3 regions of the Terrabacter ginsenosidimutans genome follow, and region 2 is predicted to be linked to each of the others. Evidence: predicted binding sites of a transcription regulator. Region 2 holds the regulator's gene; each other region holds the start of a gene.
The links. The regulator HrcA, encoded in region 2, represses chaperone genes, less so after heat shock. The targets are predictions, from matches to a motif close to TTNGCACTCGNNNNNNNCGAGTGCNAA.

Region 1 (13,107 bases), on a different contig from region 2:
TGGGGCAGCCGGTGGATGCGCTGGACCCCGAAGAGGCCGAGCCGCGGCGCCCACAGGTAGCGCCGCACGTCCCAGCTCGTCCGGGCGAAGTCCTCGTCCTCGAAGCGGCGCCCCGCCTCGTAGACGTGGACGCGGTAGCCCTTCTCGGCGAGGCGCAGCGCGGCGACGGACCCGCCGAAGCCGGACCCGATGACGACGACGTCGTGGTCGAACTCCATGCCCCCACCCTAGGCAGAGCGGGGGCGAGAGGCTACCGGCAGTAACCTTCGCCACACGTCCCCGGTGACGAGCCGCCGGTCAGTTGCCGAGGTAGGGCGACACGACGACCTCGACACGCTGGAACTCCTTGACGTCGGAGTAGCCGGTCGTGGCCATCGCACGCTTGAGGGCGCCGATGACGTTGGTGGCCCCGTCGGCCTGGCGTCCCGGACCGAAGAGGACCTCCTCGAGCGACGCCTGGCCGCCGAGGGCGATGCGCTCACCACGCGGCAGCTGCTGGTGGTGGGCCTCCGGACCCCAGTGGTAGCCGCCGCCGGGAGCGTCCGTCGCCCGGGCCAGCGCCGCGCCGAGCATGACGGCGTCGGCGCCGCACGCGACGGCCTTGACGATGTCTCCGGACGTGCCGACCCCGCCGTCGGCGATGACGTGGACGTAGCGACCGCCGGACTCGTCGAGGTAGTCGCGACGGGCGGCGGCGACGTCGGCGACGGCCGAGGCCATCGGCGCGTGGATGCCGAGAGCGGTGCGCGTCGTGTGGGCCGCGCCCCCGCCGAAGCCCACGAGGACACCGGCTGCACCGGTGCGCATGAGGTGCAGGGCGGCCGTGTAGGACGCGGCCCCGCCCACGATGACGGGCACGTCCAGCTCGTAGATGAAGCGCTTGAGGTTGAGCGGCTCGGCCCGACCCGACACGTGCTCGGCAGAGACCGTCGTGCCCCGGATGACGAAGAGGTCGACGCCGGCGTCGACGACCGTCTTCCAGTGCTGCTGCGTGCGCTGCGGCGAGAGCGCGCCGGCGACGGTGACGCCGGCCTCACGCAGCTGGCGCAGCCGCTCGGTGATGAGCTCGGGCTTGATCGGCTCGGCGTAGATCTGCTGCATCCGGGCCGTCGCGTCCTCGGGACCGATCTCGGCGATCTCGCGCAGCTGCGCGGTCGGGTCCTCGTAGCGGGTCCAGAGGCCCTCGAGGTCGAGGACGGGCAGGGCGCCGAGCTTGCCGAGCACGATCGCGGTCTCGGGCGAGACGACGGAGTCCATCGGGGCGGCCATGACCGGGATGTCGAAGTGGTAGGCGTCGATCTGCCACGACACCGAGACCTCCTCCGGGTCCCGCGTGCGCCGCGAGGGCACGACGGCGATGTCGTCGAAGGAGTAGGCGCGCCGTCCGCGCTTGCCTCGGCCAATCTCGATCTCGGTCACCGACCGATCCTATCGACAGCCGGGCGCCGTTCCTCGCGCTCGTCCGGGCCGGGGCCGGATGCGCGCCGGCGAGCCGGCCACGCGTCAGCGCCGGACGTATCAGCACATAAGACGCGGGCACTGACCCACATGGCACACGGAACAGCAGATGCGGGCGTCCTCACGCCACAGTCCACCTTCTACGAGCAGGGCCGGTTCGGCCGCCTGTTCCCGACGCTGCCGCCCTTCTCCGCCGACACGCCCACCGTCCGCCGAGCCCTCCTGGAGCTCGGCAGGCCCGGCGGGATCATGGACGCGCAGGAGGGCACCGATCCGGTCGCGCTCATCGTCGACCCGACGCAGAGCGCGCACAACCCCAACAACCCCGACCTGACCGCCGGCATGACCTTCCTCGGCCAGTTCCTCGACCACGACATGACGTTCGACCCGACGAGCTCGCTCGCGCGGCGGCAGGACCCAGAGTCGATCCGCAACTTCCGCATCCCGGCGCTCGACCTCGACAGCGTCTACGGCGGCGGCCCGGGCGTCAGTCCCTTCCTCTACGACCACGCGGTCGACGGCGGCGCCACGAGCTTCCTCGTCGAGGCCATCCCCGGATCCGATGCCGTGTCCCTCGGGGGGACCCGGACGGACCTGCCCCGCAACGCCCAGAACGTCGCCCTCACCGGGGACCCCCGCAACGACGAGAACCTCATCGTCAGCCAGCTGCACCTCGCGATGCTCCACTTCCACAACCGGGTCGTCGCCGACGTCAAGGCCGACCTCGGCGCGGTCCTCACCGTCGAGGAGGTCTTCGCCGAGGCGCAGCGGCTGGTGCGCTGGCACTACCAGTGGATGGTGCTGCACGAGTTCCTGCCCAAGACCGTGGGCACGCAGACGGCCTCGGACGTGCTGACCCACGGCCGCACGTTCTACGCCTGGCGCAACGACCCGTACATCCCCGTCGAGTTCTCCGTCGCGGCCTACCGCTTCGGCCACTCCCAGGTGCGCCCGTCGTACCGCGCCAACTTCGGCACGTCCGCGACCGACCCGAGCCAGCAGTTCTTCGCCCTGATCTTCGACCACACCGTCCCGGGCGGCACGGCCGACCCGGCGGACCTGCGCGGCGGCTGCCGTGCCCCACGACGCTTCGTCGACTGGCAGACGTTCTTCGACTTCGGCGACGGTCGCGCCCGGCCCAACAAGCTCATCGACGTGACGCTCTCGTCGCCCCTCTTCGCGCTCATGGGCCAGTCGACCGGGACCCCGGTGTCGCTGGCGCAGCGCAACCTGATCCGCTCGCTGACGATGAAGCTGCCCTCGGGGCAGGCGGTCGCGCGGGCGATGTCGCTGCCGGTGCTCGCCCCGGCCGACCTCGCGGACCTCGCGCCGCTGCACCTCGACCTGCGCACTCCCCTGTGGTTCTACATCCTGCGCGAGGCCCAGGTCGTCGCCCAGGGCCGGCACCTCGGGCCGGTGGGCGGCCGGATCGTCGCGGAGGTCCTCCTCGGGCTCGTCGAGGGCGACGCGGACTCCTACCTCGCGCAGGACCCGGGCTGGACCCCGACCTACGGCACCGCGAACGACTTCACCATCGTCGACCTGCTCACCGCGGCCGGCGTCGTGGCCACCTTCTGAGCGGCCGGTGGCTCACCGTCCGACGACGTATGCCGTCCCGCTCGGTCGCGGGACGGCATACGTCATCGTCGGCCGGGCTCAGCCGACGGTGTAGTTGGGCGCCTCGACCATGCCCTGGATGTCGTGCGGGTGGCTCTCCTTGAGCGAGGCCGACGTGATGCGCACGAACTGGCCCTTGTCCTGCAGCTCCGGGATGGTGCGTGCGCCGACGTAGAACATCGACTGGCGCAGCCCGCCGAGCATCTGGTGGGCAACCTGCGCGAGCGGGCCGCGGTAGGCGACGCGCCCCTCGATGCCCTCGGGAACGATCATGTCGTCGGACTCGACCTCGGCCTGGAAGTAGCGGTCCTTGGAGTAGGACTTCTTGCCGCGCGAGCTCATCGCGCCGAGCGAGCCCATGCCGCGGTAGGCCTTGAACTGCTTGCCGTTGACGAAGATCAGGTCACCGGGGCTCTCCTCGCAGCCGGCGAGGAGCGAGCCGACCATGACCGAGTCGGCCCCGGCGACGATCGCCTTGGCGATGTCACCGGAGTACTGCAGGCCCCCGTCGGCGATGACCGGGACGCCGGCGGGCTTGCACGCCTGTGCCGCGGCGTGGACGGCCGTCACCTGCGGGGCACCGACACCGGTGACGATGCGGGTCGTGCAGATCGAGCCGGGACCCACGCCGACCTTGACGGCGTCGGCGCCGGCGTCGACGAACGCCTGGGCGCCCTCGCGGGTCGCGACGTTGCCGCCGATGACCTGGACGTGACGGGTGGCGGGGTCGCTCTTGAGGCGCTGGACCATCTCGATGAGCAGTCGCACGTGGCCGTGGGCCGTGTCGGCGACGAGCACGTCGACGCCGGCCTCGATGAGGGTCGTCGCCCGCTCCCACGCGTCGCCGAAGTAGCCGATGGCCGCGCCCACCATGAGGCGGCCGTCGGCGTCGTTGCTCGCGTCGGGGAACTGCTCGCCCTTGACGAAGTCCTTGACCGTGATGAGCCCGGCGAGGTGGCCCTCGTCGTCGACGATCGGCAGGCGCTCGCGCTTGTGCTGGCGCAGCAGCGCCGTCGCCTCGTCCCGACTGATGCCGACCGGACCCGTGATGAGCGGCATGGGGGTCATGACGTCACGCACGAGCGTCGTCGCCCACTCGGCGACCGGCGTGAAGCGCAGGTCGCGGTTGGTCACCATGCCGATGAGCTTCTTGTCGTCGCCGATGACGGGCAGGCCCGAGACGCGGTACTCGCCGCAGATCGCGTCGAGCTCCTCGAGGGTGCGGTCGGGGCCGATGGTGATCGGGTTGGAGATCATCCCGGTCTGGGTCCGCTTGACGAGGTCGACCTGGTAGGCCTGGTCCTGGATCGAGAGGTTGCGGTGCAGGACGCCGAGGCCGCCCTGGCGGGCCATCGCGATCGCCATCCGCGCCTCGGTCACGGTGTCCATCGCCGCGGAGACCAGCGGCGACCGGATCGACAGCTCGCGGGTGAGGCGGGTCGTCGTGTCGATGTCGTTGGGGGCGAGGTCGCTGTAGCCCGGCAGGAGGAGGACGTCGTCGTACGTCAGCCCCATCGAGGCGAAAGCAGCGGGCACGTCAGACGATCCGAGGCTCATTGCCCGATTCTACGGGCTGCCGGGATGACGTCCGCACACGCGTCAGGAGGCGGGGTCCCCGGTCGTGGGAGCGCTCGGGACGACGCCGTCGGCGAGAGTGTCGAACACGCCGGTGACGCTTGCCCCGGCCGTGCCGACAGCACCGGTCGTGGGCCTGGGAGCGGGTGTCCTGCTCCCCCTCGGCGGACTGGTCGGGCTGACGCCGGTCGAGCGGGCCTTCGAGGTCGTGGTGGTCAGCGGGGCGAGCGTCGTCTGCGGGGCCACCGCCTCCGGGCTGGGTGTCCCCGTCGGGGAGGAGGTCAGGGTGGGGGAAGGGGTGGAGGCCGGGGTCGGCTTCTTGCCGCCCTTGGTGCCAGGGGTGTCGGGTGTCGGCTTCTTGCCGGTGTTGGCCGTCTGGGGCGTCCCCGTCTGGGCGCCGCCGCCCTGGTCGGCCGAGTCGCCCTGGTCGCCGTCCTGTCCGGTCGTCCCGCCGGCCTCCGAGCCGGCGGCACCTGTCTGACCGTTGCCCTGACCGTTGCCCTGGCCGTTGCCCGTCGCTGCCTTACCGCCCTGGCCGTTGCCCGGCTGCCCCGTGCCGACCCGGCCCTCGAGGGCGACGCCCGGCAGCACTGCGCCGGCTGCTCCGTGCTGCGCCGCGACCATCGCCGCCGGCAGCAGCACGATGGTGCCGTCGTCGCGACGGGCGAGGACGAGTCCCCTGGCCTGCCTGGTGCCGGACGTCTGCGGCAGACCCAGCCGGGTCAGCAGTGCGCTCGAGGCGTCGCTGCGGGCGCTGTCATCCATCATCCTGATGATCCGGGCGCGCTCGGCCTGGCTCGGGCCGTTGGACGGGAGGGTGACGGCCGCGGCGACACCGGCGCCGGAGGCGGCCACCGCGAGGGCTGCGAACGCCCCGAAGTAGCGGTGCTTGTTGGCGATGCGGCGGCGGCTCGTGCGTGACGGCAGCGGAGTGTCGGCCTGGGCGGCGAGCGCACCGAGCAGCCCGGCGAGGGGCTCGGAGCCCGCGTCGACCCGGCCGGCGAGGCGGTCGAGGAAGAGGTCGTCGGCGATGAGGTCGCTCATGGGAGACAGGTCGTTCATGCCACGTCACCCGCCCCGGCCTGGGCGATCATGGCTCGCAGCTTGGTCAGCGCCCGGTGCTGAGCGACGCGGACCGCACCGGTGGACATCCCGAGGGCGGCGGCGGTCTCGTCGGTGCTCATGCCGACGGCGACGCGCAGGGTGAGGATCTCGCGCTGCTGTGCAGGCAGCTGCTGCATGAGCGTCATCGCGGCCGCGGCGTCGTCGCGCATGACGGCCAGGGACTCGGGCGTGGGCCCGTCGTCGGGGCCGTCGGGCAGGTCCGCCACGGGCGAGGGTGCGCGCATCGCGGCGCGCTGGGCGTCGGCGAGCTTGCGAGAGGTGATCGTGTAGACGAAGGCCTCGAAGGGCAGGCCACGCTCCTCGTAGGTCGGCAGGGCGGTCACGACAGCCATGCACACCTCCTGAGCGACGTCCTGGGCCGTGTCCTCGGCGCCGAAGCGGCCGAGGCGGACGCGGGAGTACCGCAGGGCCATGTCCCTGACGCGGGCCAGCAGCACGTCGCGCGCGTTGGAGTCACGCGCGGCGAGCGCCGCAAGCTCACGAAGCGATGGAGCGTCCATCCGCTCCATCGCACCAACACCACCCGGCGTTACGCCGGTGTGTGTGGACCACCCAAGACCCATGAGAGTCGTCGTCCCCCCGAACTGTCGTCTGTGCTGGTGACGCCGTCGTCTGCGCCCCGGTCGAGCTGGTCGGGTTGGCCCGGAGCGCACCCATGCTAGTGGGCGATGGCGCCTCCCGGGACGAGCGCGACGCCCGCAACTCCCTTCGAGGACGAGCATGCCATCCAGATGGCAATTCTTGAACAAGTCCTTAAGATTCCGCTCTTTATCCGTGATCGGGGGCGCGGTTAGCGTCGATTCCGCGGTCCCGCACCAGATGTCGTGCACCGAACGGGCCGGTACGACACGGCGGCAACCCCGCCCCACCGAGAGACGAGTTCATGGCCGAGATCACCCGCCTACCCGGACCGGTTGCCGACCTCTGGGACTGGCAGCTGGACGGGGCCTGCAGAGGCGTCAGCCCCGAGGTCTTCTTCCACCCCGAGGGCGAGCGTGGACCTCGCCGCCGCAACCGAGACGCGCAGGCCAAGGCCGTGTGCGACGCGTGCCCTGTGCTGACGCAGTGCCGCTCGCACGCCCTCGAGGTCCGCGAGCCCTACGGCGTGTGGGGCGGGCTGACGGAGTCCGAGCGCGAGGTGCTCTACGACGGCATCCAGCAGGCCTCCTGAGTCCCTGACGGCCGCCGGCACACGTCGCCGGCGGCGCGAAGCCCCTCGGCCCACCGCGAGACACGACGGGGTCGCGGAGGTCGAGCAGCAGCGAGGGCCGCTCCCCATCGGGGAGCGGCCCTCGCCGTATGTCCGGCAACGACCGGGGCGCCCTCAGGCGACCCCTGTCGTATGCCGTGTGGTGCGGTTCGTCAGGTGACCTCAGTGGCCGTGGCCGTGACCGTGGCCGCCGGCCTCGGGCTCGTCCTCGGGCTTGTCGACGACGAGCGTGTCGGTCGTGAGGATCATCGACGCGATGGACTCGGCGTTGCGCAGCGCCGAACGGGTGACCTTGACCGGGTCGATGACGCCGGCGGCGATGAGGTCGCCGTACTCGCCCGTGGCCGCGTTGAGGCCCTGGCCGAGGGGCAGCTCGGCCACCTTGGACGTGACGACGTAGCCCTGCAGGCCGGCGTTCTCGGCGATCCAGCGCAGCGGCTCGGCGACGGCCTTGCGCACGATGGACGCGCCCGTGGCCTCGTCGCCGGTCAGCTCGAGGGCGTCGATGGCCGAGGCGGCGTGGATGAGGGCGGTGCCGCCACCGGCGACGATGCCCTCCTCGATCGCGGCCCGCGTCGCGGAGATCGCGTCCTCGATGCGGTGCTTCTTCTCCTTGAGCTCGACCTCGGTGTGCGCGCCGACCTTGATGACGCAGACGCCGCCGGCGAGCTTGGCGAGACGCTCCTGGAGCTTCTCGCGGTCCCAGTCGGAGTCGGTGCGCTCGATCTCGGCCTTGATCTGGTGGACGCGGCCGGAGACCTCGCCCTCCTCGCCGTTGCCGTCGATGATCGTCGTGTTGTCCTTGGTGAGGACGACGCGGCGGGCCTGGCCGAGGACGGTCAGGTCGGCCTGGTCGAGGCTCAGCCCGACCTCGGGCGCGATGACCTGGCCACCGGTGAGGATGGCGATGTCCTGGAGCATGGCCTTGCGGCGGTCGCCGAAGCCGGGGGCCTTGACGGCCGCGACGTTGAAGGTGCCGCGGATCTTGTTGACGACGAGCGTCGAGAGGGCCTCGCCGTCGACGTCCTCGGCGATGATGAGCAGCGGCTTGCCCGACTGCACGACCTTCTCGAGCACGGGGAGGATCTCGGCGACCGAGGAGATCTTGCCCTGGTTGATGAGGATGTAGGCGTCCTCGAGGACGGTCTCCATGCGCTCGGTGTCGGTGACGAAGTAGGCCGAGAGGTAGCCCTTGTCGAACTGCATGCCCTCGGTGAACTCGAGCTCGGTCGCCGTCGTCGAGGACTCCTCGACGGTGATGACGCCGTCCTTGCCGACCTTGTCGAACGCCTCGCCGATGAGGCCACCGAGGGTGGCGTCCTGGGCCGAGAGCGTGGCGACGGAGGCGATCTCGTCCTTGCCGTCGACCTCGCGGGCGTTCTCGAGGAGGCGGTCGTTGACTGCGGTGACAGCCTTGTCCATGCCGCGCTTGAGCGCGGCGGGAGCGGCACCGGCGGCGACGTTGCGCAGGCCCTCCTTGACCATGGCCTGGGCGAGCACGGTCGCGGTCGTCGTGCCGTCACCGGCGACGTCGTTGGTCTTGGTCGCGACCTCCTTGGCGAGCTGGGCGCCGAGGTTCTCGTACGGGTCCTCGAGCTCGATCTCGCGGGCGATGGTCACGCCGTCGTTCGTGATCGTGGGGGCGCCCCACTTCTTGTCGATGACGACGTTGCGACCCTTCGGGCCGAGCGTCACCTTGACGGCGTTGGCGAGCGCGTTGACGCCGCGCTCGAGCGACTTGCGTGCGGAGTCGTCGAACTCCAGCTGCTTGGCCATGATGTTCCTTTGGCTCGGATTGCGTTGCGGTGCTTAGGGATTCCGGGCAGACCCGGGTCAAACGAGACGCACCCCGGCGAGACCCCAGCGGGGCTCACCGGGGTGCGTTCACGGCATACGGCTGATTCAGCCGACGATGGCGAGGACGTCGCGCGCGGAGAGGATGAGGTACTCCTCGCCGCCGTACTTGACCTCGGTGCCGCCGTACTTGCTGTAGATGACCTTGTCGCCGACCTTGACGTCGAGCGGGACGCGCTCGGTGCCGTTGTCGTTGAAGCGGCCGGGGCCGACAGCGAGGACCTCGCCCTCCTGCGGCTTCTCCTTGGCCGTGTCCGGGATGACGAGGCCGGAGGCAGTGGTCTGCTCGGCCTCGAGGGACTTGACGACGATGCGGTCTTCGAGCGGCTTGATGGCAACCGACACGGTGGTGACCTTCCCTTCGGGACAGTCGAAAGAATGACTACGGACTGTGGGCTCTTCGAGGCTGGCCGCCGTCGCGGGGGTCGACCTCCCTCGATGAGGGCGCTGGCACTTTCAGGTCGAGAGTGCCAACAAGAAGAAATCTAGGTTTGCGGTTAGCACTCGGTCAAGTCGAGTGCCAATACTCGGGTGCTCGCAGGGCCAGCGGCTCTGCGTCCCCGGGCACTCCGAACGGCCCGCACCGGCGGTTGCCGGGCCGGCGACTGCGAGGATGAGGCCATGGATGCCGCGATGGTCGACCGCCTGTCCGCGGGCGAGGGCTGGGCGCTGCTCCAGTCGCTGCCGCCCTACGACGAGAGCGGGTCGCTGCACCTGCAGGGCCGCCTGCGCGAGGCCGGCTTCGCGCCGGACCTCGTCGCAGCCGCGATGACCCAGTCGCGGCTGCGAGCGCGCGGCGCTGCGAAGTTCGGCGACTTCGCCGCCGGGATGCTCTTCACCCCCGACGGGCTCGAGCAGGCAACACGTCTGGCGATCGCCGCGAGGCACGCCCACCGCTACGCCGCTGCCGGGGTCCGGGACGTCTACGACCTCGGGTGCGGGCTCGGCTCCGACGCCATGGCGTTCGCCGGACTCGACCTCACCGTCCACGCCGTCGACGCCGACGACACGACGGCACGCATCGCGGCCGTCAACCTGCGCCACTGGCCGTCCGCGCGGGTCACGCACGCGCTCGCCGAGGACGTCCAGCTGCCGCAGGGGGAAGGCCGACGCCACTTGGGACTGTGGCTCGACCCGGCCCGGCGCGTCACCGGCGTCGCCGACATCAGCGGCCGCACCAAGCGCGTCTTCTCGCTCGACGCGATCTCGCCGTCGTGGTCGCAGGTGCTGGCCTTCGCCGAGCAGGTCCCGGCGACCGGCGCCAAGCTCTCCCCCGCCTTCCCCCACGGCTCGGTGCCTCGCGGCGCCGAGGCGCAGTGGACGTCCTGGCACGGCGAGGTGCTCGAGTGCGCCGTCTGGTGGGGGCCGCTCGTTGCGACGTCCGGACGCACCGCCGCCGTCTGCACCGAGTCCTCGACGTCGGTCGTCACCGAGGACGATGCGTTCGACGGCGGCCTCCAGCCGGGGCTGACGTCGATCAACGACGTCGGCGAGTGGCTCTACGAGCCGGACCGCGCGATCATCCGGGCCGGCCTGACGGGGGCACTCGTCGCCGCGGTCGACGGTGCCGAGCTCGCCACCGGGGTCGGCTACGTGACGAGCGGCCGGCCGCGTGAGCTGCCGTGGGCCCGCCGCTTCCGGGTGGTCGAGGCGATGCCGCTGTCGACGAAGCACCTGGCGCGCTGGCTGCGCGACCACGGCCACGACCGGGTGACGATCAAGAAGCGCGGCGTCACGCTCGACGCGGACCTGCTCCGGCGCCAGCTGAAGATGACCGGGCGCGGCAAGGGGGGCTCGGAGGCGACCCTCGTGCTCACGCGTGTGGGCGGCAGCCAGGTCGCTCTCGTCGTGACGCCCGCCTGACCCGGGTCGACGGTCTGCGTCGGGTGCGGCATCGCCGGCTGGGTCCGGCGACCTGTCACCGCTGGGAGAGCAGGTCGCCGGACCGAGCCCGGGTCACCGAGCACGAACGCTCAGGAGGTGACGGCATACAGCTCGTGCAGGGCGCTCCACGTGACGTCCCAGTCGGGCCCGGGCAGGCCTGCGACGTGGGCCTCGAGTGAGCGCACGTAGGTGTCCCAGCCCGCGGCATACCCCGCCACCTGCGTCGACGTCAGCCGCTCGTGGCGCAGGACGAGGCGCGAGCCCTCACCGTCGGCCGTCACGTCGGCGGTGACGACGGTCGCGACGTCGCGGATGGGCCACTCCCAGACGAGCCGGGTCGTCGGCTCACACGTCACGATCCGGCACTGCGGGGTGTCGGCGTCGTCGAAGTGGATGGTGAAGCGTCCGCCGGGTCGCAGGTCACCCGTCACGGGCGCGAACCAGCGGGCCAGGCGCTCGGGGTCGGTGCAGGCCTGCCAGAGGTCGTCGGGGGTCGTCGCATAGTGCCGGTCGAAGACGACGGCGACCACGTCACCGTCCCGCTCGATCCGGCCCAGCACCTGCGTCAGCTCGCTCATCCTGGCTCCTGTCGTCGCATCTCGGGTCTCTGGCGTCAGAGTACCCTTTTGGTTACGTACCCTACAAGGTACACAGCGAGAGACGTCAGAGCGCGGCGTCGGGCTGAGCACCCACCCAGCGCACGGCGGCCGCCCCGGCCTCGTTGGCCGCCTCGAGCGCCGCCCGAGGGCCCGCGCCGTCCGCGAGCGCCGCAGCGAGCGCCCCGCAGAACGCGTCCCCGGCCCCGACCGTGTCACCCACCTGCGCCGTCGGAACGGGTATGCCGTCGACCCCCTCGGTCCCCCACCGCGCACCGGCTGCCCCGAAGGTCACGAGCAGCGACTGGGGCAGGAGGTCGGAGTCGGCGAGCTGACGCATCTCCGACTCGTTGACCACGACCGGGTCCGCCAGCGCGATGACGTCGGGCGGGAGGGCGGCATAGGGGGCCAGGTTGATGACGACGCGGGCACCCGCTGCGTGGGCGGCGCGGGCCGCGTCGGCGACGGTGCCGAGGTCGACCTCGAGCGAGCAGAGCAACACGTCACCCGGCTCGAGGCGACCCGCCTCGTGGGCGAGCGACGGGTCCGGCTCACCGTTGGCGCCCGCGATGACGACGATCGAGTTCTCGCCCTGCTCGTCGACGGTGATGAGGGCGGTCCCGGTCGGAGCCGTGCGGCTCGTCGAGACGGGCGACGCGTCGATGCCCAGGGCGGCGAGGCGCTCGACGTAGGCGGCGCCCGCCTCGTCCGTCCCGACCCGGGCGAGCATCTGCACGTGGCTCGTTCCGGCACGCGCCGCTCCCGCGGCCTGGTTGCCACCCTTGCCCCCGGCGAACCTGCCCGCGGCCTGCCCGAGCACCGTCTCGCCCGGTGACGGGTGCCGCTCGACGAGGGTCACGACGTCGACGTTGAGCGAGCCGAGCACCGCGACCCGGCCCATCAGGGTTCCCCCGTCCGGCCGAGCAGCGTGTCGCGCCACAGCCGCGCGTAGCGCTCGCCGTCGACATCGAGCGCGACCTCGACACGGACCGGCGCCTCGCCGTGGGGGTCGCGCTCGATGGCCCCGCTCCAGCCGCGGCGGTCGACGATGGTGCGCCCCCGGGACCACGAGCCCGCGAGCTCGACCCGGAGCGGCAGCGTCTCGGTGCGCAGTGCCGCCCGGTCGATGACGGCACAGACGGCACCCGCGTCGCCGATCGTGGCATCGCCGCCCAGTCGCTCGCGCTGGAAGTCCATGAGGCGCCCGCCGAGCTCGGCCGGGCCACGACCCCCCACTGCCACCAGCTCCGCGGCCGCCTCTGGCGTGATGACGGGCTCGTAGAAGACGTCGAGGCCGTACATCGTCACCGGGATGCCGAGGTCGGCGGCGGCGTCGAGCGTGATGGCCGCAGCCTCGGGGTCGTGGAAGACGTTGAACTCGGCCGAGGCGGTCGCGTTGCCGACGTGGGCCGCCCCGCCCATGAAGATGATCTCCGAGATGCCCTGTGCCGCAGCGGGATACGTGCGCAGCAGCAGCGCGATGTTGGTCAGCGGCGCGAGCGGCACGAGCGTGACGGGGCGGTCGGCCTCTGCGGCCTCGCGGCAGATGTCGCGGAGCATCTCGACGGCGTGGCGCGGGTCGACGGTCGCGGCGGCCGGCCCCCAGCCGAGGTCGGCCATGCCGTCGTCGCCGTGCACGTGCCGCGCATCGTGCGGCGCCTCGAGCAGGGGGCGTTCGGCTCCCCGGGCGACGGGCACGTCGGCGCGACCGGCGGTCTGGAGGACGAGGAGCGTGTTGCGCACGACGTCGTCGACGGGCGCGTTGCCGCCGACACAGGAGACGGCGCG
Region 2 (13,107 bases):
CCGTCTTCACCGGCTTCGCCGCGTGGAACACGACCCGGCTGCCCGACATCGCACCGCACGCACGCCCGGCGGGTGAGCCGCGGCTCGCCGTCGTCCGCGACTGGCCCTACGTCGTCATCACCGTCATCACCGGCCTGTTCTCGCTGCACTTCTTCGTCATGGAGCTCGGGCTCGCGCTCTACGTCTCCGCGCGCACCGCCGCTCCCACCGTCATGGTCGCGATCCTGCTGATCCTCAACACCGCCGCCGTCGCGCTCTTCCAGGTGCGACTGTCCCGTCGCGCCGACTCCGTCGAGGCCGGGGCGCGGGCGCTCGTGCGCGGGGCCTGGTGGATCGCAGGAGGATTCGCCATCGTCGCCTTCGCCGACCGGGGCAGCAGGTGGCTCGCGATCGGGGCCCTCGTGGCGGGCTCCCTCGTCCACGTCGTCGGCGAGATGATCGGCTCCGGGGGGCAGTGGGGACTGCAGATGGGGCTCGCGCCGCACGAGCGGCAGGGGCAGTACCAGGGCTTCGCCGGGCTCGGCTTCAGCGTCCTCGCCGTCGTCGCCCCGCCGGTCGTCACCTACTTCTGCGTCGACCTCGGTGAGACGGGCTGGCTCATCCTGGCCGCCTTCATGGTCGTCATCGCGCTCGTGTCGGTGCCGGCAGCGCGCTGGGCCCTGGCCTCGCGGGCCCGCTACGGCGTCACGACGCACTCGGGCTGAGGGCTCGGGGGAGCGGTCACCGCCGCCGCACCTCGACGGTCAGGATGCTGATCGACTGGAAGGGTGGCCCGTCGGACCTGAAGTCCTCACCGCCGATGCGCGCGATGTGCTGCACGATGTCCAGGCCCGAGGTGACCCGCCCCACGAGCGAGTAGACCGGAGCACCCGGCGAGACCGTGAAGTCCCGGTGGACGATGAAGAACTCTCCGGACGTGCTGGGGAAGCCGTCACCGCGGGCCACCCCGACGTCACCCACCCGGTAGGTGACGCCGGCAGGGACGTTCTCGAGGGGCAGGTCGTAGCCCGGGTCGGCGGTGCTGCGCCCGGTCGGGTCGCCGCACTGCAGGAACGCGGTCGGCGCGGGCCGCGTGGTGAGCCGGTGGCAGACGCTGTCGGTCCAGTAGCCCGCGCGGGCCAGCGTGACGAAGGAGGCGACGCTCCTCGGGGCACGCCCGCCGTCGAGGAGCAGCGTGAGGTCCCCGCAGGTCGTGTGCAGGACGGCGGTCCACGCAGAGTCGGCGGCGACGGACGGAGGCGGTGGCGACGTGAACGTGGGATGGCTCGTCGGCGCGGGCGGGGGAGGTGCACACGTCACCAGGGACGCCGGCGCCGTCGCGACTCCCTGTCCCCCTTGCGGCTGGGTGAGCCCGACGAGCCACGCCACGGCTGCGAGGCAGACCATGATGAGCACCGCGGCCACGATGGGCCGCAGCGGCCTGCGGCGCGACGGCTGCGCATCCGCCATGAGGGCAGCGTACGACGTGGACGGGACACCCCTGCCGGGCTGGGACAATGGAGGTATGCCGCCCTCCGCCCTCCCCGACGGCGACCCCGCGCCCGCCACGGGTGAGCTGCCTCCAGCAGCCCTCGCGGACGTGTCGCAGACCGACCTCGGCATCTACGTCCACGTGCCCTTCTGCACGGTGCGCTGCGGCTACTGCGACTTCAACACCTACACCCTGACCGAGCTCGGTGGTCCCGGTGCCAGCATCGGCATCGACACCTATGCCGACGCGGCCGTGCGCGAGCTCGACCTCGCCCGCGCGGTCCTCGGCGACGAAGCCCCCGCCGTGTCAACGGTCTTCGTCGGTGGAGGCACTCCCACCATGTTGAGGTCGGGCGACCTCGTGGCGGTGCTGGACGGCATACGCAAGCGATTCGGACTGGCGCCGGACGCGGAGGTCACGACGGAGGCCAACCCGGACTCCGTGACCCCGCAGTCGCTGCAGGAGCTGGCGGACGGCGGCTTCACGCGCGTCTCCGTGGGAATGCAGTCGGCCGTGCCGCACGTGCTGCGCACCCTCGAGCGCACGCACGACCCGGACAACGTCGCGCGGGCCGTGGCAGCCACGCGGGCCGCCGGCATGCAGGTGAGCGTCGACCTCATCTACGGCACGCCGGGGGAGTCGCTCGAGGACTGGCGGCGCAGTCTCGAGGCGGCCATCGCGCTGGAGCCTGACCACGTCTCTGCCTATGCCCTCGTCGTCGAGGACGGCACCAAGCTCGCCGCGCAGGTGCGCCGGGGTGTCGTGCCGGCACCGGAGGACGACGACGAGGCCGACAAGTACGAGCTCGCGGACGAGATGCTGTCCGCCGCGGGTTTCGGGTGGTACGAGGTGAGCAACTGGGCCCGCTCCGAGCGGCAGCGGTGCCGGCACAACGTCGCGTACTGGGCCGGCACCAACTGGTGGGGTGTCGGGCCGGGCGCGCACAGCCACGTCGGGGGCGTCCGCTGGTGGAACGTCAAGCACCCCAGTGCATATGCCGCCCGGCTGGGGGCGGGACTCTCTCCTGCCCAGGCGCGTGAGACCTTGACGGACGACCAGCGCTACGACGAGCGTGTGCTGCTCGGCACACGTCTCGTGCAGGGGCTGCCGGTCTCGGATCTGCGAGGATCGGGACGCACTGCCGTGGCCGGCCTCATCGCCGACGGGCTCGTGGACGGGGTGGCTGCCCTGCGGGACTCCCGGCTCGTCCTGACCCGGCGCGGGCGTCTGCTCGCGGACACCGTGGTGCACCGGCTCCTCGCCGCCTGAGGGGCACCGACGAAGAAGGGCGCCATGAGCGAGACCGTGTCGACGACGACCCCCACCACCCAGACGAGCCGCCCGCCCACGGGCGGTGGGACGACACGTCGCGCGTCGCCGGCCGACGTGGTGGCTGCCGCGCGACGGGCCTTCGACGGCGGTGTGACCAAGCCGCGGCAGTGGCGGGTGTCCCAGCTGCGGGCGCTCCGGACGCTCCTCGTGGAGCACGAGCACGAGGTCGCCGCCGCCCTGCACGCCGACCTGGGCAAGAGCGCGACCGAGGCATGGGTCACCGAGACCGGCTTCGTCGTGCGCGAGATCGACCACACGCTGCGCCACCTGCGCGCGTGGACGGCGCCGCGTCGGGTCCGGGTGCCGCTCTCGCTGGCCCCGGGTCGCGCCAAGATCGTGCGCGAACCGCTCGGAGTCGTGCTCGTCATCGCGCCCTGGAACTACCCCGTGCAGCTGTGCCTGGCGCCGCTCGTCGGCGCCCTCGCTGCCGGCAACGCCGTCGTCCTCAAGCCGAGCGAGGTCGCCCCGGCCACGTCGGCGCTGCTGGCGCGACTGCTCCCGATGTACCTCGACACGTCCGCGGTGCACGTCGTCGAGGGGGCCGTCCCCGAGACGACCGAGCTGCTCGCCCAGCGGTTCGACCACATCTTCTACACCGGCAACGGCGTGGTCGGCAGGATCGTCCTCGAGGCCGCCACCCGCCACCTGACCCCGGTGACGTTGGAGCTCGGCGGCAAGTCGCCGGCCTACGTCGCCGACGACGCCGACCTGCGCGTCACGGCGCAGCGCCTCGTGTGGGGCAAGTTCACCAACGCCGGCCAGACCTGCGTGGCGCCGGACTACGTCATCGCGAGCCGTCCCACCCTGGAGGCGCTCAAGCCCCTGCTCGTCGAGGCGATCCGCGCAGCCTTCGGCCCGGACCCCTCCACGTCACCGGACTACGGGCGCATCATCGGCTCCCGGCACTTCGACCGCCTCACCGCGCTCATCGACCCGGCGCGCGTCGTCAGCGGCGGCCGTTCCGACGCGTCCACCCGCTACCTCGAGCCGACCGTCGTCGACGTGGTGGACGCGGACGACCCGCAGGAGCTCGTCATGCGTGACGAGATCTTCGGTCCTCTCCTGCCGCTGGTTGCGGTCGACGGCCTCGACGCGGCCGTCGACTTCGTCAACCGTCGGGACAAGCCGCTCGCGCTCTACGTCTTCACCACCTCCGACGTGGTGCGGCGACGGTTCGAGCGCGACACGTCCTCGGGCGCGCTGGCCTTCAACGTCCCCCTGGCCCACCTCGCCGTGCCCGGGCTCCCCTTCGGCGGCGTCGGCCCCAGCGGCACCGGCGCCTACCACGGCGAGCGGTCCGTCGAGCTCTTCTCGCACGCGAAGTCGGTCTTCTCGCTCCCCACCCGCCCGGACCTGACCGTCTGGGTGCGCCCGCCCTTCTCGTCGGCCAAGGAGCAGGTGATCAGGCGGGTCGCCGTCCCCGGGCGGCGTCGCCGGACGTCGCCGCCTCCAGGGTGAATGACAGCGGTGTCATTAGCACACGTGTGACCAGATGGCGCGGAAGTCACGCTCGTGTCGCATGGGATTTTTGGGAATGGAGTCATTTCCCGGTGTGATTGTCCTAGATTGCGGGGTGCACCCCACGGCGATCACGGGAGACACACATGCCTTCGGCCACCCACGACCAGGCGCGTCCGGCCTCCGGCCTCCCCCCGCTCTCGTCCCGGCGTCGACCCGGTCGAGCCGTCACGGTGCTGGTCAGTGCTCTCGTCGTGCTCCTCGCTGCCGTGGGGCTGGCCGGCCCGGCCCGGTCCTCCGAGTGGACCGTCCTGTGCACGGGCTACGACGCGTGTGCCAAGGCCGGCTACTCCAACGCGGGCTACCCGGACCACAGCACCACGAGCTACTGGAGCCAGTCGACCGGCCACAACTGCACCAACTACGTGGCCTACCGCCTCGTGACCAACGGGCTGCCGAACAAGCGGCCCACCCAGCTGTCCGGCAACGCCTACAACTGGGGTTCCGCGTTCGCGACGCAGACCGACGACGCGCCCGCCGTGGGCTCGGTGGCCTGGTGGGGGACGTCGTTCTCGAGCACCGGCCACATCGCCTACGTCGAGAAGGTCGTCTCGGCGAACCAGATCCTCGTCTCCGAGGACAACTGGGGCGGCGACTTCCGGTGGCGCTCGATCACCCGCTCGGGCGGCCTCTGGCCCGCAGGCTTCATCCACCTCGACGACCAGGGCCCGAAGGTCGCCGCGCCGGCCGACTACCCGACCTACCGCCCGGTGACCCCGACCCGGATCGTCGACACCCGCAGCTCGCTCGGGGCCAGCGGTCCGCTCGCGGCGGGCAGCGACACGAGCATCCTCGTCGGCGGCCGCGCCGGGCTGCCGAAGACTGCCGTGGGAGCCGTCGTCGTCAACGTCACGGCCGTGCGTCCGCAGGCGGCGGGCTGGCTGCTGACCTACCCGTCGGGCAGCTCGCCGGCCGCCTCGTCCACCCTCAACTACGACGCCGGGGCCACCGTGGCCAACCAGGCAGTGGTCGGCGTCGGCAGCGACGGTCGCATCCGACTCAAGGTCAGCCAGCGCACCGACGTCCTGGTCGACGTCGTCGGGTGGTACCCCGCCTTCGGCAACCTGTCCACGACGACGCCGACGCGCATCCTCGACACCCGTTCGGGTCTGGGCGCGCCGACGGGCCGACTCGTGCCGGGTGGCCGCATCGACCTCGCGGTCACGGGCAGCGCGGTGGTCCCGACCTCGGGTGTCGACTCCGTGCTGCTCAACGTCACTGCCGCGCGACCGACCAAGGACGGCAACCTCGCGGTCTGGCCGACGGGCACCACGATGCCGAACTCGTCCTCGCTCAACTTCTCGACGGGGTCGTCCGTCTCCGGACTCGTCGTCGCCAAGGTCGGCAGCAACGGCCGGGTGAGCATCCGCACCTCGGCGGCCACCGACGTCGTCGCCGACGTCGTCGGCTGGTACCCGTCCGGGGCCGACTACGACGGCCTGACGCCGGCCCGGCTCCTCGACACGAGGAACGGCACCGGCGCCGCGTCGACCGGCGCGCTCGCCGCGGGCAGCGTGCAGCGCCTCAAGGTGACAGGGCGCGGTGGCGTGCCGTCGACCGGGGTCAAGGCCGTGGTGCTGACCGTCGTCGTGACGGGGCCCCAGGCGCCGGGCTACCTCACGGCATACCCCTCGGGGACGAGCCGGCCCACGACCTCGAACATCAACTACGTCGCGGGCCAGACCATGGCCAACACCGCGGTCGTCGCACCGAGCGCCGACGGCTACGTCGACCTCTACGTCTTCGCGTCCACCCAGGTCGTCGCGGACGTCCAGGGCTACCTCAGCCGCTAGGTCGGGGGCTACGACCCGGGCTCGGTGACGAAGTCGATGAGCTCCTCGACGCTCGCGAGGAGCGTCGGCTCGAGGTCCGCGTAGGAGCGAACCGTCCCGAGGATGCGTTTCCAGGCGTGGGCGATGTCGGCCTGGCTCGCGTGGGCCCAGCCGAGCTCGGCGCAGATGCCGTGCTTCCAGGACGTGCCGCGGGGGATGACCGGCCACTGCTGCCAGCCGAGCCGCTCGGGGCGCACGGACTGCCACACGTCGACGTAGGGGTGGCCGAGGATCCGGACGTGCCGGCTCAGGCCCGGGAGTGCCTGGGCCTGGGCGACGATGCGCGCCTCCTTTGTGCCGGGCACGAGGTGGTCGACGAGGACGCCCAGCCGCCGCCCCGGGCCGGGCTGGAACTCGGCGATGATCCCGGCCAGGTCGTCGACACCGTCCATCAGCTCGACGACGACGCCCTCGACCCGCAGGTCGTCGCCCCAGACCTTCTCGACGAGCTCGGCGTCGTGCCGGCCCTCGACGTAGATCCGCGAGCCGCTCGCCACTCGGGCGCGGGCGCCCTCGACGGCCACGGAGCCGCTCGCGGTCCGGGAGGCCGCGCGCCGCGCCTCGGCGAGGGCGGCTCCCGCGGCAGCCTGCGGGGGAGTGAGCGTGACCGGCGCCCCGTCGACGAGGAAGCCGGGGCCGAGGGGGAAGGCCTTGGTGCGCCCGCGGCGGTCCTCGAGGTGCACGACGTGCATCCCGCCGGCCTTCTCGACGCGGACGACGGCGCCGACCCAGCCCGTCTCGACCTCCTCGACGACGAGGTCGGGCTCGGCCGGGGTGGGGGTGGACCGGCCGCGCCTCGGGGCACGCCAGTCGCCGTTGAGCACGTCTGATCCGTAGCGATCGTTGGGGGACACGACTAGCGAGGGTATGCCGCGTCTCGGGCCGACGCACGGATGCCACGCGGGTGCCGCGCGGGTCCCACAGGGGTGCCACGCGTGCCACGGGGTGCGGCGCCGCGGTGACGGGTGACCGACGCGCGTGCAGCCCCGTCGGGGAGGGTGCGACGGCGCATACGGTTGGATGAAATCGGAGATCCGCGGGGCACGACGTAGACTTGGCACTCGTCGATCGAGAGTGCCAGACCCGATCCCGGACCCGTGAAGGAGGGACGATGAGCGAGGACCGCAGGCTGATGGTGCTGCGCGCGATCGTGCAGGACTACGTCCAGACCTCCGAGCCGGTCGGGAGCAAGGCGCTCGTCGAGCGCCACCACCTCGGGGTGAGCGCGGCGACGGTGCGCAACGACATGGCCCTGCTCGAGGAGGAGGGACTCATCCATGCGCCGCACACGTCGGCGGGCCGAGTGCCCACCGATGCGGGCTACCGCGTGTTCGTCGACCGGCTCAGTGCCGTCAAGCCCCTCGGGCAGGGCGAGCGCCGCGCCATCGGGCAGTTCCTGCAGGGCGCCGTCGACCTCGACGACGTCGTCGACCGGACGGTGCGCCTGCTCGCGAGCCTGACGCGACAGGTCGCCGTGGTGCAGTACCCGTCCCTGACCCGGTCGACGGTGCGGCACATCGAGCTCGTCCCGATGGGCTCCTCGCACCTGATGATCGTCCTCATCGTCAACACGGGCCGCGTCGAGCAGCGGGTCGTCGACACCGGACGCGTGCTGGCCGACCCCACCGGTGAGGCTCTCGTCGCCTCGATCCGGTCGCGCATCAACGAGGTGGCCGCGGGCGTGCCGTTCACGGTCGCTGCGACCCGGTTGCGCCGCCTCGTCGGTGAGGCCGACGGCGCCGACCGCGCCGCCCTGGAGGCCGTCGTCTCGGCGCTCGGCGACGCGCTCGTCGAAGAGCGCGAGGAGCGCGTCGTCCTGGCCGGACAGGCGAACCTCGCTCGCGCCGGCAGCGACTTCCCCCGCTCCATCGGCCCCATCCTCGAGGCCCTCGAGGAGCACGTGACCCTGTTGCGCCTGCTCGGCCAGCTGGGCGACGACCCCGAGCTCGTCTCGGTGCGCATCGGCTCCGAGAACCCCGTGACCGGGCTGCAGTCGACCTCGCTCGTGTCGATGGGTTACGGCTCCGGCTCCGAGCGGGTGGCGAGCCTCGGGGTGCTCGGCCCGACCCGCATGGACTACCCCACGACGATGGCATCGGTCCGCGCCGTCGCGCGCTACGTCACCGAGATCCTCGACGAGAACCAGGCCACCTGACCCCGCACCACCTCGGCCAGTCCGCCGGCGCACCGCCGCACCGGAACCGAAAGCACCACGTACCAAAAGGAATCCCAGCTTGAACGACTACTACGCCGTCCTCGGTGTCTCGCGCGATGCGAGCCAGGAGGAGATCAAGAAGGCCTACCGTCGACTCGCCCGCAAGCTGCACCCGGACGTCAACTCCGGTGCCGACGCCGAAGAGGAGTTCAAGCGCGTCTCGCAGGCCTACGACGTGCTCTCCGACCCGCAGAAGCGCCAGTCCTTCGACATGGGCGCCGACCCGTTCGCGACGGGCGGAGGCGCCGGCTTCGGTGCAGGACAGGGGTTCTCGTTCAGCGACGTCATGGACGCCTTCTTCGGGGCAGGTGCCCAGGCCGGCACGCGCGGCCCGCGCTCGCGCGTCCAGCGTGGGCAGGACGCACTCGTGCGCCTCGACATCGACCTCTCCAAGGCCGTCTTCGGCTCGGAGGAGGAGCTGACGCTCGACACCGCGGTCGGCTGCATCCGCTGCGAGGGTGACGGCGCCGAGCCGGGCACGGGTCGCCAGACCTGCCCGATCTGCAAGGGCGCCGGCGAGGTCCAGCAGATCCAGCGCAGCTTCCTCGGCCAGGTCATGACCTCCCGACCGTGCGTCAACTGCCAGGGCTTCGGCTCGACGCTGACCGACCCCTGCCACGACTGCTCGGGCGACGGACGCGTCCGCACGCGCCGCTCGCTCAAGCTCAAGGTGCCGGCGGGTGTCGACACCGGCACGCGCATCCAGCTGACCGGTGAGGGTGAGGTCGGGCCCGGCAACGGCCCCAAGGCCGACCTCTACGTCGAGATCCGCGTCGTCAACCACGAGACCTACACGCGCCGGGGCGACGACCTGCACTGCAGCGTCGAGCTGCCCATGGCTGCGGCCGCGCTCGGCACGAGCTTCAAGCTCTCCACGTTCGACGGCATGCAGGACCTCGAGATCAAGGCCGGCACGCAGAGCGGTGACGTGCTGACGCTGCGCGGTCTCGGCGTCACCCACCTGCGCCACGGTGGTCGGGGCGACCTGCTCGTCCACGCCACGGTGCAGACCCCGACGCGGCTGACCGAGGAGCAGCAGGAGCTGCTGCGCCAGTTCGCCGCGCTCCGCGGCGAGGAGCGTCCCGAGGGGCGTCTGCAGCCGGCCAACAAGGGCCTGTTCGGCAAGCTGCGCGACGCCTTCAAGGAGAAGTGAGCAGCACGTGAGCGCCCGGTGACGCACCAGCTCTTCCTGGGCGACCCGACCGCTGTGGCTGGGGCCGTCGTGGGGTCGTCGCTGCTGCTCGACGGCGACGAGGGCCGCCACGCTGCCGCCGTGGTCCGCCTCCGAGCGGGCGAGCACTACTTCGTGGCCGACGGAGCCGGCCGCCGCGTCCTGCTCGAGGCGACCGATGTCGACCGTTCATGGGTGCGAGGTCGGGTGCTCGACGTGACCGAGGAGCCGGAGCCTGCCCCGAGGCTCGTCCTCGTCCAGGCACTCGCCAAGGGCGACCGCGACGAGCAGGCCGTCGAGGCTGCCACCGAGCTCGGTGTCGACGAGGTCGTCCCGTGGCAGGCGGAGCGTTCCGTCGTCGTCTGGCGGGGCGAGCGCGCCGCCAAGTCGCTGGCCAAGTGGGCCGCCGTCGTCGCCCGCGCGACCAAGCAGTCCCGCCGAGCCCGTCTGCCCGTGACGTCCCCCGCCGTCGGGCTCACGCAGCTCGTCGCCCGGGCCGAGGCCTCGGCACTGACGCTCGTGCTCCACGAGGACGCGACCGTGCCGCTGGCCTCGGTCGGGCTTCCGGAGTCGGGTGACGTGCTCGTCGTCGTCGGACCCGAGGGCGGCATCACCGCTCGAGAGCTCGAGGCCCTCACCGCTGCTGGTGCCCACCCGGTGCGCCTCGGGTCGACCATCCTGCGCGCGTCGTCCGCCGGTCCAGCGGCCCTCGCGGTCCTCAGTGCGCGCACCCGCTGGACCTGACGGCATACGCCCGTTTCTCGTTCGAGGTGACACCGGCGGCCTCGTGGCTGTGCGACCACCCCGAAGCAGGGGAGGGGTCAGCGGGCGGTCAGCGTGACGACCTGCTCGGCGCTCGTCGAGCCGTCCTTGGCGCTGCTCTCGAAGACGCGCAGCACGTAGGCGCCGGACGCGAGCGGCTTCGTCGTCGTGAAGCGGTAGGTGCCGCGGGCCGGGGCTGCCCCGGAGGCGGTCGTGAAGCCGCTGTCGACACGGCGGCCGGCGCGGAGCAGCTCCCACTCGACGTTGGCCTCGAAGGTGCTGGCGACGCCCTTGACGGCGAGCGGCCTGCCGGTCCGGACGACCGAGCCCCGGGCGGGCTCGTCGACCCAGATGGGCGCCACCTGGTCGAGGACCGCAATGGGGTCGGTGGGCCGGTCGTACGTCCCCGAGACCGGGTGCCCCGGCGAGACCGCGGTCCCGCCGTCGGCGAGCTCGAACCGGACAGGAAGCGCTGCGCCGAGCGCGGCCTGCACCGTCCACACGAGCTGCTCGGTCGCGAGCGGCGAGGTGTCCCGCGTGCCCGACGAGAGGCGCACCGTGATGATGCGGTCGCCCCGGGTCACCGACTCGGGCGAGACCCCGGTCCAGGCGGAGTGGTAGCGCGTGCCGGCCGGCGCCGGACCCATGGCCAGCCGCAGGGCCGTCAACGCGGTGCCGACCGGGACCGCGGGGACGGGAACCTGTGACGGCACGAACTCACGGAACAGGCGCTGCTGGCCGCTCCCGGTCGCCACGGGACCGAGGTAGTAGACGGGCACGCTCGCCGTGGTCGTCGCCGGAGGCCTGACCGTCGTCGCGGGCGGGGAGGCCGAGGGCGTCGAGGGCCGGGCGGCGGTCTGGGTCGGCACGCTGGTGGGACCGTTCGAGGGTGTCGAGGAGGAGCCGAGAGGGCTGGGGGTCCCGACGGCGGTCGACGTGGCGGCGACCGGTGGCGTCTGCCCCGGCGGACGGTTGACCGCCCAGACGGTGCCGGCCACCAGGACCGCCGCTGCTGCCGCCGCTGCCGGCAGGACCCAGCGGTGCTGGCGGCTCCCGGCCGAGTCCGAGAACCCGGCGGAGCCGGTGGCGGAGTGCGCGTCCGCGAGGATCGCGCCGAGGCGGTCGCCGGGGTAGATGGAGCGGGCCTCGTCGTCGAGGGCCCGACGCAGGCGGTCCTCCACGGGCGCCAGCCCGGCACCGATGACGGTCGGCTCCTCGCCGGGTCGTGTCGGGTCCGTGTTCATGACTGCTCCAGGGGTTCGATGGTGCGGCGCAGAGCCGTCAGGCCCCGGTGGGCGTGCGTCTTGACGGCGCCGGGGGAGATGTCGAGGGCATGGGCGATCTGGGCCTCGGAAAGGTCGGAGTAGTAGCGCAGGACCAGCACCTCGCGCTGGCGCGACGGCAGCGCTCGCAGGGCGTCCAGAACGGCGTCGCGCTCGGCGCTGCGGACCGCCTGGGTCTCGGCACTGCCATGGCTGCCCCGGCCGGGTGCGTCGGCCGCAGCCGCGTCTCGGGCGTTCTGCCGGTCGACGACCACAGCATGGCGCTGCACGGACCTGCACCCGTTGACCACGGCGGTCTGGAGGTAGCCGACGACCCGACCGCCGTCCCGGATCGAGGCCCAGCTGCGGTGGGTCGCCACGAAGGCGTCCTGCACGACGTCCTCGGCGGCGAGCTGGTCTCGCAGGAGGAGCCACGCCAGGCGGACGAGCCGGTGCCAGTGCGCTCCGTAGAGCTCGGTGATGGCGACGTCGGCGTCGGTCGGCAGCTCGGACGACTCGGGGTCTCTGAGCTGGCCCGCCGGCATACCCAACGTTCTCACGGACAGATGACGGGCACGGCCGACGCGCGGTTGACACGACGGACGGGATGATCCGGACGGATCTGACGGGGCGGGACCGACACAGGCCCACGGCGACCCGCTCGCGGCACGGGACCGACGACCGGCACCACGCTCGTGCCCACGCAGCTCGTCGTGCGCTCGAGCACCGCCGCGCCGCGTCCCACGGGTGCGCGCGGACCGTGACCTGCCTAGGGTGCACCCATGACCTCGCAGACCCCCAGTGACTGCCTCTTCTGCAAGATCGTCGCCGGTGAGATCCCGTCCGACCGGGTCGCCGAGAGCGAGCGGTCGATCGCCTTCCGCGACATCAGCCCCGCCGCGCCGATCCACGTGCTCGTCGTGCCCCGGCGCCACGAACCGACCGTCGGTGCGCTGGCGGCCGTCTCGGCCGAGGACCTCGCCGACGTCTTCCGTCTCGCGTCCCGCGTGGCCGAGCAGGAGGGTGTGGCCGACGCCCACCGGATGATCGTCAACACCGGCAGCGACGCCGGGCAGACGATCTTCCACGCCCATGTGCACCTCATCGCCGGGGCCGCCTTCTCCGAGGGGAGGATGTTGTGAGCGACGAGAGCGCGACGGCCGCCGGCAAGGCCGCCGAGAAGCCCTCCGTGACGACGGAGCCCGGCGACGTCATGGCCAAGGCGGACGGCGCGGTGGCCAAGCCCGCAGACCCGGTCGACGACCTCGTCACCACCCAGCACACGCTCAAGGTCGGTCGTCGCCGGCTGCGCTACACCGCGACGACCGGACGCGTCGTCCTGCGGGAGGAGGAGCACAAGGAGGGCACCTTCGGTGGGCACAAGGCGCGCGCCGAGCTGTCCATGACGAGCTACGTCCTCGACGACGCCGATGCTCGCAGCCGCCCGGTCACCTTCGCCTTCAACGGCGGTCCGGGCAGCTCCAGCGTCTGGCTGCACCTCGGCCTGCTCGGCCCGCGCCGCGTCGTGAGCGGTGACGTGGGGG
Region 3 (4,030 bases), on a different contig from region 2:
CGGCGGATCGCGGACTCGAGGTGGTCGAGCGGGTAGGGCAGGCGCGGGTCCGGGTCGCGCAGCGCCTCCTCGAGCGAGGCCGCACCGAGCCGGCGCTCGCGGATCACCGCCGCGACGGAGGCGATCTCGTCGCGCTGCCGGGTCACGAACGCCTCGTCGACCGGACGGCCGTGGCCCGGCACGACCACCGTGCTCTCCGACACCTGGACGAGGTGGGAGCTCAGGGTGTCGGCCCACTCGAGCGGCCAGCAGTCGTGGCCGAACGACGGGTGCGCGCTCTCCTCGACGAGGTCGCCGAGGAACATCACCTCGGTGTCGGGGACGAGCACGGCCACGTCGCCGTCGGTGTGGCCGCGGCCGGCATACGCCATCGTGACGACGCGGTCACCGAGGTCGATGGTCGCGTTGGAGCCGAACGTGCGGTCCGGGCCGCGCACGACCGTCGCCATGACCTCGGCGGCATCGCGCTCGGTGTAGCCGTACTCCGGCCCGGCGCCGGGATCGGCGCGGAAGGCGGCCTTGATGTGATCGGCGGCGGTCTGGGTGGTGCGCCCGACGTTGTCGTGGGCGTGCACGATGGCCGTCTCGAACGCGGCGTTGCCGAAGGTGTGGTCGAAGTGCACGTGCGAGCTGACGACGTGGCGCACCTCGATGTCGCGGCCGAGGCGGCGGATGTCGTCGAGCACCTGGGCGCCCTGGACGTCGCTGGCCCGGGTGTCGACGACGACGGCCCCGTGACGCCCCAGGACGAGTCCGACGTTGACGTCCCACTGGCGGTAGCGGGCGACGAAGACGCGGTCGGCGACCTCGACGAACCCGCCCGTGGTCGGGCCCGGCGCGCCTCCGGCGGCAGGCGCGGTCATGCGGACTGCCGTGGTGTGATCCACGTCTCGACGGGCATGGATCCACCGTAGCGGCCACGGCTCGAACAGGCGCGAGACGTCGGGTTCGTCTACGTTGGTGACCCATGTCGACCGAGTTCCGCTCCTCCACGCACGGTTCGAAGTCCCGACGCAAGCTCGTCGTCGCCGCCGTCCTCGCGGCCGTGGCCCTGCTCACCACCGGCGCCGTCGCCTACTGGTCGGGCGACAGCTGGAGCGAGCAGGCGATGGCCTCCGGCGGGTTCCCCGGCCTGCCCGGCGGCGACTGGGCCAGCACGTCGACCGACGACGGCTGGGGCTCGCCCGACTCCTCCGACCCAGCCAGCGCGACCGGGACCCCCGGCGCGGCCGGTCGGACGAGCAGCCGCCCCGCGGCCACGGCCGTCGTCGACCCCGCCTCCGCCCCGACCTCCTCGGTGCCCACCGTCACGGCGCCGGCGCCGTCCCCGAGCCAGGCCACGACGGCCCCCGCGCCCACCTCGACCGCGGCGCCCAGCCCGACCCGCGACAACCCCGGGCCCAAGCCCAAGCCCACGTCGACGAAGAAGCCCCGCCCCACGTCGAGCCCGTCGCCCACGTCGAGCAGCGGCGGCTGCGTCCTGCTCATCATCTGTCACTAGCCGGCACGAGCCGGCTCGTCGGCGCTTCATGGCAGCCTGTCGCCATGGACTGCGTCTTCTGCTCGATCGTCGCCGGTGACGTTGCTGCCGACCTCGTGCTCGACGAGCCGGACCTCGTCGCCTTCCTCGACCGCCGCCCGGTGTTCAAGGGGCACGTGCTCCTCGTGCCGCGGCAGCACGTCGACACCCTGCTCGACCTGCCCGCCGAGCTGCACGCCACGCTGCTCGGCGCGGCCCAGCGCCTCGCCGCCGCCGTCGTGGAGTCCCTCGGTGCGCAGGGCAGCTTCGTCGCGATGAACAACGTCGTGAGCCAGTCGGTCCCGCACCTGCACGTCCACGTCGTTCCGCGCACCAAGGGCGACGGGCTGCGCGGCTTCTTCTGGCCGCGCACGAAGTACGCGTCCGAGCAGGAGTCGGTGGAGTATGCCGCGCGCATCGCAGGTGCGCTCGCGCCGGCACCGGGCGCCTGAGCCGAGCACACGGCATACGCACGACCAGAGCGTGCCGAACGTTTGCACTCTCACCCCGAGAGTGCCAATAATGGCGTTAGCACTCTCCCAGTGGGAGTGACAGAAATGGGCCGTATGCCGAGGGGCTGGGTCCGCAGCTACCTGAAGCTGGGGAGACCGGTCCCGTCCGTCGCGGGCGTCATGCGGTCCACCACCAACGTTTCGTGTGGGAGGAACCACCCGAATGGCCAAGACCATTGCTTTTGACGAAGAGGCACGCCGCGGTCTCGAGCGGGGCATGAACATCCTCGCCGACGCAGTCCGCGTCACCCTCGGCCCGAAGGGCCGGAACGTCGTCCTGGAGAAGAAGTGGGGAGCCCCCACGATCACCAACGACGGCGTCTCGATCGCCAAGGAGATCGAGCTCGACGACCCGTACGAGAAGATCGGCGCGGAGCTCGTCAAGGAAGTTGCCAAGAAGACCGACGACGTCGCCGGTGACGGCACGACGACGGCGACCGTGCTCGCCCAGGCCATGGTGAAGGAAGGCCTGCGCAACGTGGCCGCCGGCGCCAACCCGATGGCCCTCAAGCGCGGCATCGAGAAGGCCGTCGAGGCCGTCACCGCCCGCCTGCTCGAGCAGGCCAAGGAGATCGAGACCAAGGAGCAGATCGCCTCGACCGCCAGCATCTCGGCGGCCGACGAGGAGATCGGTGGCCTCATCGCCGAGGCGATGGACAAGGTCGGCAAGGAAGGTGTCATCACCGTCGAGGACTCCAACACCATGGGCCTCGAGCTGGAGATGACGGAGGGTATGCGCTTCGACAAGGGCTACATCTCCGCGTACTTCGTCACCGACACCGAGCGCATGGAGGCCGTCCTCGACGACGCCTACGTGCTCGTCGCGAACTCCAAGATCGGCAGCATCAAGGACCTCGTCCCGCTGCTCGAGAAGGTCATGCAGTCCGGCAAGCCGCTGCTGATCATCGCCGAGGACATCGAGGGCGAGGCCCTCGCGACGCTCGTCGTGAACAAGATCAAGGGCACGTTCAAGTCCGTCGCCGTCAAGGCTCCGGGCTTCGGCGACCGCCGCAAGGCCATGCTCACCGACATCGCCATCCTCACCGGTGGTCAGGTCATCTCCGAGGAGGTCGGTCTCAAGCTCGAGAACGCCACCCTCGACCTGCTCGGCCGCGCTCGCAAGGTCGTCGTCACCAAGGACGAGACGACCATCGTCGAGGACGCCGAGGACCGCTCGCAGATCGAGGGCCGCATCGCCCAGATCAAGGCCGAGATCGAGAAGTCGGACTCCGACTACGACCGCGAGAAGCTCCAGGAGCGCCTCGCCAAGCTCGCCGGTGGCGTCGCCGTCATCAAGGCGGGCGCGGCCACCGAGGTCGAGCTCAAGGAGCGCAAGCACCGCATCGAGGACGCCGTCCGCAACGCGAAGGCTGCCGTCGAGGAGGGCATCGTCGCCGGTGGTGGCGTCGCTCTCATCCAGGCCGCCAAGGCGCTCGACGAGCTCGTGCTCGAGGGTGACGAGGCGACCGGCGCCAACATCGTGCGCGTCGCAACCGAGGCCCCGCTCAAGCAGATCGCGATCAACGCCGGTCTCGAGGGTGGAGTCGTCGCGGAGAAGGTGCGCGGCCTGCAGGCCGGGCACGGTCTCAACGCCGCCACGGGTGAGTACGTCGACCTGCTGGCCGCCGGCATCATCGACCCGGTCAAGGTGACGCGCTCGGCGCTGCAGAACGCAGCCTCGATCGCGGCGCTCTTCCTCACGACCGAGGCCGTCATCGCCGACAAGCCCGAGAAGAACGCGCCGGCCATGCCCGGTGGCGACGACATGGGTGGCATGGGCGGCATGGGCTTCTGAGCCCACCGGTCCAGCACAGCACCACAGCACCACACGTTCGAAGGGCGGCTCCTCCTCGCGGGGGAGCCGCCCTTCGGCGTCTGTGGGAGGGGCGGTGCGCCGGAGGCGGCTCGACCGTAGGGGCGGGAGCGCGCCGCCTCCGGCGCGGACCCGGCGCCGTCCAGGGAGTCAGGCGCCGGGTCGTCCGGGGACGACGGATGGCTC

Region 1: a site for HrcA is predicted at 9,337-9,363, ahead of groES (co-chaperone GroES). Genes of this name have one in related genera too.
Region 3: a site for HrcA is predicted at 2,048-2,074, ahead of groL (chaperonin GroEL). Genes of this name have one in related genera too.

What each region holds. Positions count from the first base shown of each region.
Region 1 is NZ_BAABDC010000005.1:199,920-213,026, forward strand. Features, by position in the region: gene ABD831_RS15935 (GMC oxidoreductase) at 1-218, opposite strand, end outside; gene ABD831_RS15940 (GuaB3 family IMP dehydrogenase-related protein) at 298-1,419, opposite strand; gene ABD831_RS15945 (peroxidase family protein) at 1,549-3,036, shown strand; gene guaB (IMP dehydrogenase) at 3,115-4,632, opposite strand; gene ABD831_RS15955 (hypothetical protein) at 4,675-5,694, opposite strand; gene ABD831_RS15960 (sigma-70 family RNA polymerase sigma factor) at 5,709-6,275, opposite strand; gene ABD831_RS15965 (WhiB family transcriptional regulator) at 6,659-6,946, shown strand; gene groL (chaperonin GroEL) at 7,148-8,761, opposite strand; gene groES (co-chaperone GroES) at 8,888-9,184, opposite strand; gene ABD831_RS15980 (class I SAM-dependent methyltransferase) at 9,461-10,702, shown strand; gene ABD831_RS15985 (SRPBCC family protein) at 10,813-11,301, opposite strand; gene ABD831_RS15990 (PfkB family carbohydrate kinase) at 11,387-12,220, opposite strand; gene ABD831_RS15995 (nucleoside hydrolase) at 12,220-13,107, opposite strand, start outside.
Region 2 is NZ_BAABDC010000002.1:606,648-619,754, forward strand. Features, by position in the region: gene ABD831_RS08785 (MFS transporter) at 1-704, shown strand, start outside; gene ABD831_RS08790 (peptidylprolyl isomerase) at 721-1,449, opposite strand; gene hemW (radical SAM family heme chaperone HemW) at 1,505-2,740, shown strand; gene ABD831_RS08800 (aldehyde dehydrogenase family protein) at 2,765-4,261, shown strand; gene ABD831_RS08805 (CHAP domain-containing protein) at 4,408-6,114, shown strand; gene ABD831_RS08810 (DUF3097 domain-containing protein) at 6,123-7,007, opposite strand; gene hrcA (heat-inducible transcriptional repressor HrcA) at 7,265-8,308, shown strand; gene dnaJ (molecular chaperone DnaJ) at 8,388-9,521, shown strand; gene ABD831_RS08825 (16S rRNA (uracil(1498)-N(3))-methyltransferase) at 9,540-10,283, shown strand; gene ABD831_RS08830 (Gmad2 immunoglobulin-like domain-containing protein) at 10,361-11,545, opposite strand; gene ABD831_RS08835 (SigE family RNA polymerase sigma factor) at 11,542-12,108, opposite strand; gene ABD831_RS08840 (histidine triad nucleotide-binding protein) at 12,346-12,705, shown strand; gene ABD831_RS08845 (S10 family peptidase) at 12,702-13,107, shown strand, end outside.
Region 3 is NZ_BAABDC010000001.1:197,733-201,762, reverse strand. Features, by position in the region: gene ABD831_RS01025 (MBL fold metallo-hydrolase) at 1-863, opposite strand, end outside; gene ABD831_RS01020 (hypothetical protein) at 968-1,501, shown strand; gene ABD831_RS01015 (HIT family protein) at 1,546-1,971, shown strand; gene groL (chaperonin GroEL) at 2,195-3,826, shown strand.